Regions from separate parts of the Paenarthrobacter sp. YAF11_1 genome, predicted to be linked through region 1. Evidence: riboswitches for the same ligand, from Rfam matches in the RefSeq annotation. Region 1 holds a riboswitch; each other region holds the start of a gene.
The links. A riboswitch is a leader RNA that binds a small molecule or an ion and turns the genes downstream of it on or off. The one in region 1 is predicted to bind thiamine pyrophosphate.
Positions count from the first base shown of each region.

Region 2: it holds a riboswitch for thiamine pyrophosphate, as region 1 does, so the genes downstream of both, AB4Y77_RS07930 (ECF transporter S component) here and thiO (glycine oxidase ThiO) in region 1, are expected to answer to the same signal.
Region 3: it holds a riboswitch for thiamine pyrophosphate, as region 1 does, so the genes downstream of both, thiD (bifunctional hydroxymethylpyrimidine kinase/phosphomethylpyrimidine kinase) here and thiO (glycine oxidase ThiO) in region 1, are expected to answer to the same signal.
Region 4: it holds a riboswitch for thiamine pyrophosphate, as region 1 does, so the genes downstream of both, thiC (phosphomethylpyrimidine synthase ThiC) here and thiO (glycine oxidase ThiO) in region 1, are expected to answer to the same signal.

Region 1 is NZ_JBFRDF010000001.1:441,352-443,546, forward strand. Features, by position in the region: gene thiO (glycine oxidase ThiO) at 1-888, opposite strand, end outside; TPP riboswitch at 883-1,001, opposite strand; gene thiE (thiamine phosphate synthase) at 1,029-1,712, shown strand; gene AB4Y77_RS02180 (ferritin-like fold-containing protein) at 1,757-2,195, opposite strand, start outside.
Region 2 is NZ_JBFRDF010000004.1:85,514-87,708, forward strand. Features, by position in the region: gene AB4Y77_RS07925 (NUDIX hydrolase) at 1-222, opposite strand, end outside; TPP riboswitch at 784-920, shown strand; gene AB4Y77_RS07930 (ECF transporter S component) at 998-1,618, shown strand; gene AB4Y77_RS07935 (ABC transporter ATP-binding protein) at 1,618-2,195, shown strand, end outside.
Region 3 is NZ_JBFRDF010000017.1:27,857-30,051, forward strand. Features, by position in the region: gene thiD (bifunctional hydroxymethylpyrimidine kinase/phosphomethylpyrimidine kinase) at 1-1,249, opposite strand, end outside; TPP riboswitch at 1,240-1,338, opposite strand; gene AB4Y77_RS20775 (Rne/Rng family ribonuclease) at 1,475-2,195, opposite strand, start outside.
Region 4 is NZ_JBFRDF010000001.1:28,150-30,344, forward strand. Features, by position in the region: gene AB4Y77_RS00180 (amidohydrolase family protein) at 1-638, opposite strand, end outside; TPP riboswitch at 735-842, shown strand; gene thiC (phosphomethylpyrimidine synthase ThiC) at 838-2,195, shown strand, end outside.

The DNA of each region.
Region 1 (2,195 bases):
TCCGTCCTCGCGTTGGGTGGCCCCGATGACTACCGTGCCGTCGTCCCTGGGCACGATGTAGACGGGCACTCCGCGGACCATCCCTCGGACGGTGGAAGTGAGCAGGGGCCGGAGGTGTTCAGGCACCCGAAGCCTGAGGATGTCGCCATACACGGGCCGCACGGGAAGGCTGAGCCCGTCCGGCAGCCCCTCAAGGCCTGCCGCCCCCAGTCCGTTGGCGACCACCGTTTCTGTGGAGTGGACAGCGGCACCGGACGTGAGTTCCACGCCGGAGACCCGCCCTCGGTCCCACAGCAAGCGGAGCGCCGTCGAGGCCACGGCAAACCCGTCCCCAGCCCCCGAAACCCAGCTGGAGTCGCCGGCCGTGTGGCGTCCCAATCCTGACAGCAGGCATGCCGCGAGCTTCCGGGGATCAACCTGGTGATCGGCGGGAATATCGAAGGCACTGGAAATTTGGGGGCTGAGGAGGGGTTCGCGGTCCCGGGCGTCGCGCAACGACAGCGGCTCAACCCCGAGGCCTGCTGCGAGCTGCACCGCACGGAGGTCTGCCAGCGCCCTGCGGTCCGCGGCGTCGGCACCCACGGCGATTGTCGGCGTCGTGCGGTATCCGGTGTCTTCTCCTCCGCGGGTCAGGCTTGCGGCGAAGGACGGCCAAAGCCGTGACGATTCCAGCATCAGCTCAAGGAGGTCTTCCTCCTGGTAATGCAATTCACTCACGGGGGCGAGCATTCCGGCGGCAGCGAATGTGGCTCCGGCAGCCGGTGCGGGATCGATCACCACCACTGAGCGGCCAAGTCGGCGTGCTTCGCTGGCGATGCCCAGACCGATGATGCCGCCACCAATGACAGCCACATCGGCATGCATGGAGGTTTGGCGGGGATCTGCCATTCCGGTTTCCTTCCCTACGCCGGTACTAGCCGGATCAGGTCAAGCGGTCGGCGCTGAAGCCCTCTCAGCCGGACAGTCATATAGCGAACGTCGCGGCTCCCGCAGTACGTGCCCAGTTTAGAGGAACTACTCTGGTTTCCATGACCCCGACTGATGCCCTCGCCACCGCCCGCCTGTATCTGTGCACTGATGCCCGGAAACGGCAGGGCGATTTTGAAGACTTTGTGGACGCTGCCTTTGAGGGCGGGGTGGACATCATCCAGCTGCGCGACAAGACCCTGGAAGCAGCCGAGGAATTGGAGCTGTTGGCGGTCCTGCAAGGAGTTGCGCAACGTCATGGACGGCTCTGGGCTGTCAACGATCGCGCCGATGTTGCCAGCGTTTCCGGGGCTCCGGTGTTTCACATCGGGCAAAAGGACCTGCCGTTGACGGTGGCTCGGACGTTGCTTCCGGAGCCCGTAACGATCGGCCTCTCCACCCACTCCCCCGAGCAGGTAAATGCCGCCATCGCAGCATCACCAGGACAGGGAGGCCTGGACTATTTCTGTGTAGGCCCCGTCTGGGCAACGCCCACCAAACCCGGCCGGGAAGCCGTGGGCCTGGACCTGGTCACATATGCCGCAGAAGCGAGCAAGCGTGCAGATGAGACCACCGGCGGTGCCGTAAACCTGCCCTGGTTCGCCATTGGCGGGATCGATCTCAGCAATGTGGAGCAGGTACTGGCTGCCGGAGCCAGCCGGATTGTGGTGGTCCGCGCCATCACTGAAGCTGCGGATCCGACGACGGCGGCCAAGTCGCTGCTGGAAGCGCTGGACACCGTCTGAGCCTGGCCGCTTAAAGCCTTTCGGACATAAGCCCGGCCAAGCCGCTATGCAGTCAGGCCCAGGGCCGTCATCCGGCGTGAGTGCCGCTCGGCGAGCTCGCCCGTCAGTCTCTTGACTGCGGCGCGGGCATCTCCACCGCTTTTCAGTGTTGGCCCCAACTGTGGATGCTCCATGCCCACCCTCTGCGCCTGCGTCAGCGCTTCCCCCACCAGCCGGCGGCCCCACAACGCCAGTCGCGAGGCGAGTCGAGGGTCATCGGCCAAGGCCCGCCGCAGCAGGACCCGAAGTACCTCGGTTGCTTGGTCGGGAGAGGCAACCCGGTCCACGAACTGCTGTGTTGTTGGATCCAGGAAGGCAGCGACAGCCCGGTAGAAGTCCGAGGAGACGGTGTCGATGACGTATGCCTTCATCACGGATTCGAACCAGTCCCCGGGCTTGGTGCGTTCATGGAAGTGATCGAAGGAACGCTGGAACGGCAGCATG
Region 2 (2,195 bases), on a different contig from region 1:
CAGATCCGCTGGGTAGTCCCAGCCGGACGCGTCCGCAGCATCCACCCGGCCGCCCGGGAAGACCACCATTCCGGCAGCGAAGTCCATGGTGCTGACCCGGTGCTGGACGAACGCCTCGAGCCCGCCCGGGGAATCACGGAGCAGGATGACACTGGCAGCGAGCCGTGGCTCGGATATGGTGCCCTCGCCGACAGTGTGATCCTGACTGGGTGGATTGTTCATGAAAAGTGCCCCTTTGCCGCGGTCGAGTCTGCTGGATCATTCTCTCAGGTCTCGTTGTGGGGCCTGGTGTGCATGCCAAAACCGGCGCGAAGGGTGTAGAGCGGACCTCGCAACGCAAGGGGTTTTGTTGTGGGGCCTGGTGTGCATGCCAAGACCGGCGCGAAGGGCGCAGAGCGGGCCCCGCATCGCAGGGGGGTGTTGTGGGGCCTGGTGTGCATGCCAAGACCGGCGCGAAGGGTGTAGAGCGGACCTCGCAACGCAGGGGGTCTTGTTGTGGGGCCTGGTGTGCATGCCAAGACCGGCGCGAAGGGTGTAGAGGGGGCCTCGCATCGCAGGGGGTCTTGTTGTGGGGCCTGGTGTGCATGCCAAGACCGGCGCGAAGGGTGTAGAGGGGGCCTCGCAACGCAGGGGGTTTTGTTGTGGGGCCTGGTGTGCATGCCAAGACCGGCGCGAAGGGTGTAGAGCGGACCTCTCAACGTCCGATTGTGACCACCTGCCGGCCACGGACCAGCGCCCGCAACACGCGCAGGTGTAAACTGAACCAGCCCATCAGGGCAGATTTGATAACGACAGGGGAGCGCCGCCGTCGGACCTTGCAGAGATGCAGGAGACGCGAGGGCGCTGAGAGTGCGGACAGCCGCAGACCCTCGAACCTGATCCGGTTAGTACCGGCGCAAGGGAGTCGAGCTTCTCAGAGTGTCCGGATCCGGGCGGCGCAGGCCGGTTGGAAATCCGGGGAGCACTTTCCCCTCCTGTAACCTCAGGAGGCAGAAAAATGACCACGGTAAACGTGAAGAAGGCCAGTTACAACTGGCGTGTTGTAGACATCGTTGTGGCGGCTCTTATCGCCATCGCAGGCGGCGTGATCTTCTGGGCCTGGTCCCAGGGTGCCGCGCTGGTTTCCATCCCCATGAACGCGACGTATCCGCCGCTCACCGGCCTGATTGCCGGTGGCTGGATGATCCCCGCTGTACTGGGCATGCTCATTATCCGCAAGCCGGGCGCAGCGTTGTTCTGTGAAGCCGTCGCGGCCACCGGTGAGCTCATCATGGGTTCCCAGTACGGCACCACCGTCCTGATCTCCGGAGTCCTGCAGGGTTTGGGCGCAGAGCTCATCTTCGCCGCGTTCCGGTACAAGAAGTTCAACCTGCCCACGGCCCTCCTCGCGGGTGCCGGTGCGGGCCTCTTCTGCGGCCTGAACGACTCCTTCCTCCCGTGGGGCTGGAACATCGCCTATGAGGCCGTGGACAAGCTGGCGTACATCACTTTCACCACCATCTCGGGTGCCATCATCGCCGGCGCACTGTCCTGGATTGCCACCCGTGGCTTGGCGAAAACCGGCGTGCTGAGCTCCTTTGCATCGCGCAAGGCCGCGTCGGAGCCCGTCTTCAGCTGATGCCCGCCACGCAGAGCGGCAGCAACAACAGCAGCCCGGTACGGCCTGCCGCCATCTCCGCCGAGGGCTGGGGTTGGCGGCATGCCGGCCGGTCCACTCCGGCCATTCATGGGTTGGACCTCCGGATTGAACCGGGCGAGCGGGTTCTCCTTTTGGGACCTTCCGGTGCCGGCAAATCAACGCTGCTGCACGCCCTTGCCGGCGTGTTGGGCGATGAGGAAGACGACTCGGACGAGTCAGGTTCGCTGCTGATCGACGGCGTGGCGCCCCGGGAGCAGCGGGGCCGCGCCGGGCTGATGCAGCAGGACCCGGAAACGCAGGTGGTCTTGTCGCGGGTTGGCGACGACGTGGCCTTTGGTGCCGAGAACCTTGCTGTGCCGCGGGACGAGATCTGGTCCCGCGTCCATGAAGCGCTCGACGACGTCGGGTTGCGTACCGCTGCCGGCGGCGGTGTGGCGTTGGACCACCCAACGGCGGCACTCTCCGGAGGGCAGAAGCAGCGCCTTGCACTGGCGGGCATCCTGGCGATGCGGCCGGGCCTGATCCTGTTGGACGAACCGACCGCCAACCTGGATCC
Region 3 (2,195 bases), on a different contig from region 1:
GGATGGCCGCCAGCACCACTGAGTAGCTGCCGGTGGCCGTTGATGCCACCAAGTGGTCCACATAGGACTTGGTGACGGGCCCGGTTACCGAGGATGCCTCCCGGGTGCTGAGCCAGTTCCTGTGCAGTTCCGATTCGACTTCCAGACACTGTTGGGACGCTTTGGCCCAGAACAGCTGCTCCTCTTCAGTGGGTGCAAGGGCGCCCGCTCGCGCCAGGACCCTGGAGTAGCCGTTGAGGTAGATGGCGTCCTGGGCAAGGTAGTAATTGAACGCTGCTTCCGGGAGGTCGCCCGATTGCAGGCCGTCAATAAAGCTGAGCCTGTAGATTGCCTCGAGCTCCGGAGTGGCTTCCTTCCACAGAGCCGCGGCAAATTCCCCCGGCCTCAGGATCTTATGGTGGTGGAAATGGTGGACCGGCCCACTTCCCTGGCCTACATCGAGGCTGTCCGAATGCAGCAGCGCCTGCAGCAACCACGGCTTGACCTCGCGCAAGGAAGCTTCCCAATCGCCGGTACGGGCCTGGACGGTGGCCAGAGCCGACGACAACGAACAGCCCGTGCCGTGGCTGTTCTTCGTTTCCACGCGGGGTCCTGCTACCTCAATGACGTCCTGGCGCAGGAGTCCGCTGGTGTTGACCAACGCGTCCGGGCATTCCGTCCCTGCCAAATGTCCGCCCTTCACCAGGACCGTGTTGCCGCACTCAGCTGCCAGCCGCTTGCCTTGGTTCAACGCCGACTCCCAATCAGCAGCTTCAGGCTCCCCCAACAGCATGGCGAGCTCCGGCAGGTTCGGGGTAATAAGGTCCGCCAAGGGCAGGAGCGCGCGCAGGGCCTGCTCGGCAGAGCCTCGCAGGAGGCGGTCACCGCTGGTGGCCACCATCACCGGGTCAAGGACCACGACGGCGGGACGCACCGCCTCGAGCCAGGCGCGGACCTCATCGATGACCGCGGCGTCACCCAGCATGCCGATCTTGACGGCGTCGATGGCGATGTCCGTGCTGATCGCTTCCAATTGCTGCCGCAGGAACTCCACCGGAGGAACGTGGACGGCGCTGACACCCAGCGTGTTTTGGGCCGTCAACGCGGTGATCGCCGCCATGCCGTACCCGCCCAGCGCGGCAATGCTCTTAAGGTCTGCCTGGATACCGGCACCGCCGGAGGGGTCCGAGCCCGCGATGCTCAGTACGCGGGGCGTTTCACGGCCGGAAAATACCAAAGGGTACACGGGAGAATACGACGATGACGTCATGGGGACATCCCTTCGCCGGTGCTAACCGGACAGGTTCAACGGGTCTGGATCTCAGCCTGGCCCTATGCCCGGCACCCCGTGTCAGTCCACCAGCGTAGCCGGGAAGCAGCACGGCCCGGGAACTGCGCCACGCAGAAGACCGGATGTGACCCTTGAGCGCGGACAGCAAAAGGCCCTGCAGTACCCGCCGGTGACGGTTACTGCAGGGCCTTTGCGGATCAGATGCTAGAGCTCCGAAGCAGGTACGCCAACCCCAAGGATGATGGGTTCCTCGGACACCACCTTCTTGGCAGGCTCAGCCGGTGCTTTGGCCTCGTGAGCTGTTCCACGCGCTGCCGTAGCCGTAACCTCGTGGTGCTCAACGCTGGTCTCGTTGGCTGCGCCCTGGGCGCGGCTCGCACTGCGGTTGCGGCGCCCACGGCGTGACTTCGACGCCGACGCAGCTTCAGGGCCCTCATCGACAGGCCGCGCCACGGCGGCTTCGGGTGCAGCGGCTGCCTTGGAAGGAACCACGGTTTCGGGCCGTGCCTCGGGTGCCGCACCAAGGTGGGAGAACGCTTCGGCCAGGAGATCCAGGCTCATGGCCGGCTTGGCGGCCGGAGGTTCCTCATGGTGTTCCCCGAATGGCAGGGCAACCTCTTCGCCGCCGAATCGCAGAACCGGAGTGGAACGTGCGTCCCGAACCGATGCGTCCCGGTCTGGTTCATGGGCAGCCTGTTCTCCGGCCCCGGCCTGTGCTGCAGCCCCAGCAGCTGCCTGCTGCTGGCCGGCGGCCCGTGCCTGCTCTTCCGCACGGTGAACTTCGTCATCGTGCAAGTGGGCAGCGTGGGCCGCAGCAGCAATCGTTGCCAGTGCAGCCCGAGTTGCCTCTGCCTTGGCCTGCTTGGCAGGATCCTGCGGCTCGGTGGCAGCAGGTGGTGCAGCAGGAGCGGAAGCAGTGGTGTGG
Region 4 (2,195 bases), 410 kb from region 1:
GGCAGCAGGCCGGTCGCGTGTTCAATGCAGTCGATGTCGGAATCCAGCATGTCGTCCACTGTGTCTTCGGCAAAGCAGTGGGCCGTCACCCTGGCACCTTCATCGTGGGCGGCAGAGATGGCGTCCTTGACGACTTTCGCGGGGAAGGAGGCAGCGAGGTCACCCACGCCACGGTCAATCCAGTCCCCCACCAACTTGACCCACCCGTCTCCATCCCGGGCTTCCTTCCGAACGGTCTCCACGAGTTGTTCCGGTTCGATTTCATGCCCCAAACCGCGGAGGTAGCGCCGGCTCCGGGCAATATGCCTTCCGGCCCGGATCAGCCGGGGCACGTCCGAACGTTGCTGGACCCAACGGGTGTCACTGGGTGATCCGGCGTCCCGGATCAGCAGAGTCCCTGCGTTGAGGTCAGCCTGGGCTTGGGCAAGGGTGGTCCGCTCGTCAACAGCGCCGCCCACTCCCAAACCGATGTGGCAGTGGGCATCAACGAAGCCCGGGAGGACCCAGCCATCTAGAACGCAGTCCGGTGCCTTCGTGGGGCGCACAAACGTCAAGGTGCCGTCCACGGACCACATCCCATGGCGCTGGTCGTTCCGTGACACGAGCACGGGTCCGGTGAATTCGATGATCTTGGCCATGGAAAAAGCCTAGTCCGCAAGTCCAAGGGAGTTCAGGTTGCTGCAACCCCGGACTCCATGTGACTGGGAGCCTCCGGGGAGCTGTGGTAGCTTCGTCTACGACCACACGGGGGCCCCTGCAGGGGCTGAGATCGGACTGATGCAGTCTGCGACCGTTGAACCTGTCCGGGTAATGCCGGCGAAGGAAGTGAGTAATCCTTTGAGCACCACCAAAACACAGCACAGCCCTGCCCAAAACCGGGCCGACTCCAGCGCAAAGACACCGGAATCCGTGACGCAATCGCTGAAATCCCATTCATTGGCCTACCTTGAGGACCCGGACCACGGGATCCGGGTGCCCGTCACGGAGATCGCTTTGGAGCCCTCCCCCAACGGCAAAGCAAACCCGGCGTTCCAGGTGTACCGCACGGCGGGTCCCGGCAGCGATCCCGTTGTAGGGCTTGAGCCTTTCCGCTCTTCATGGATCGAAGCCCGCTGTGACACCGTGGCTTACCGCGGACGGGAACGAAACCTGCTGGACGACGGCAAGTCTGCGGTTCGGCGCGGCGAAGCATCAGCAGAGTGGAAGGGCACTCAACCGGTGCCCCGCCGCGCCGTCGAAGGTAAAACCGTCACGCAGATGCACTATGCCAAGCAGGGCACGGTGACTCCGGAGATGCAGTTCGTCGCGTTGCGGGAGGGCTGCGACGTTGAGCTGGTCCGCAGCGAAGTCGCCGCAGGACGGGCGATCATTCCCAACAACATCAACCATCCCGAGTCAGAGCCGATGATCATCGGCAAGGCATTCCTGGTGAAGATCAACGCCAACATCGGCAACTCAGCCGTGACGAGCTCCATCGCGGAGGAGGTGGACAAACTGCAGTGGGCCACTCAGTGGGGTGCCGATACCGTCATGGATCTCTCCACTGGCGACGACATCCACACCACCCGGGAGTGGATCATCCGCAACTCCCCGGTCCCCATCGGGACGGTCCCCATCTACCAGGCGCTGGAGAAGGTCAACGGCGAGGCGAACAAGCTGACATGGGAGATATTCCGGGACACTGTGATCGAGCAATGTGAGCAGGGCGTGGACTACATGACCATCCACGCCGGCGTGCTTCTGCGATATGTGCCGCTGACCGCCAACCGGGTCACGGGAATTGTCTCCCGTGGCGGGTCGATCATGGCGGGTTGGTGCCTGGCGCACCATCAGGAAAACTTCCTCTACACGCATTTTGACGAGCTCTGCGAAATCTTCGCCCAGTACGACGTCGCCTTCTCGCTGGGCGACGGCCTGCGCCCGGGCGCAACCGCCGATGCCAACGACGCAGCCCAGTTCGCCGAGTTGGATACACTCGCCGAACTGACACAGCGGGCGTGGGAGTTCGATGTGCAGGTGATGGTGGAAGGACCTGGCCACGTGCCGTTCCACCTGGTGCGGGAAAATGTGGAACGCCAGCAGGAACTGTGCAAAGGAGCCCCCTTCTACACCTTGGGGCCCTTGGTCACCGATGTCGCTCCTGGCTATGACCACATCACCTCAGCCATCGGCGCCGCCGAGATCGCCAGGTACGG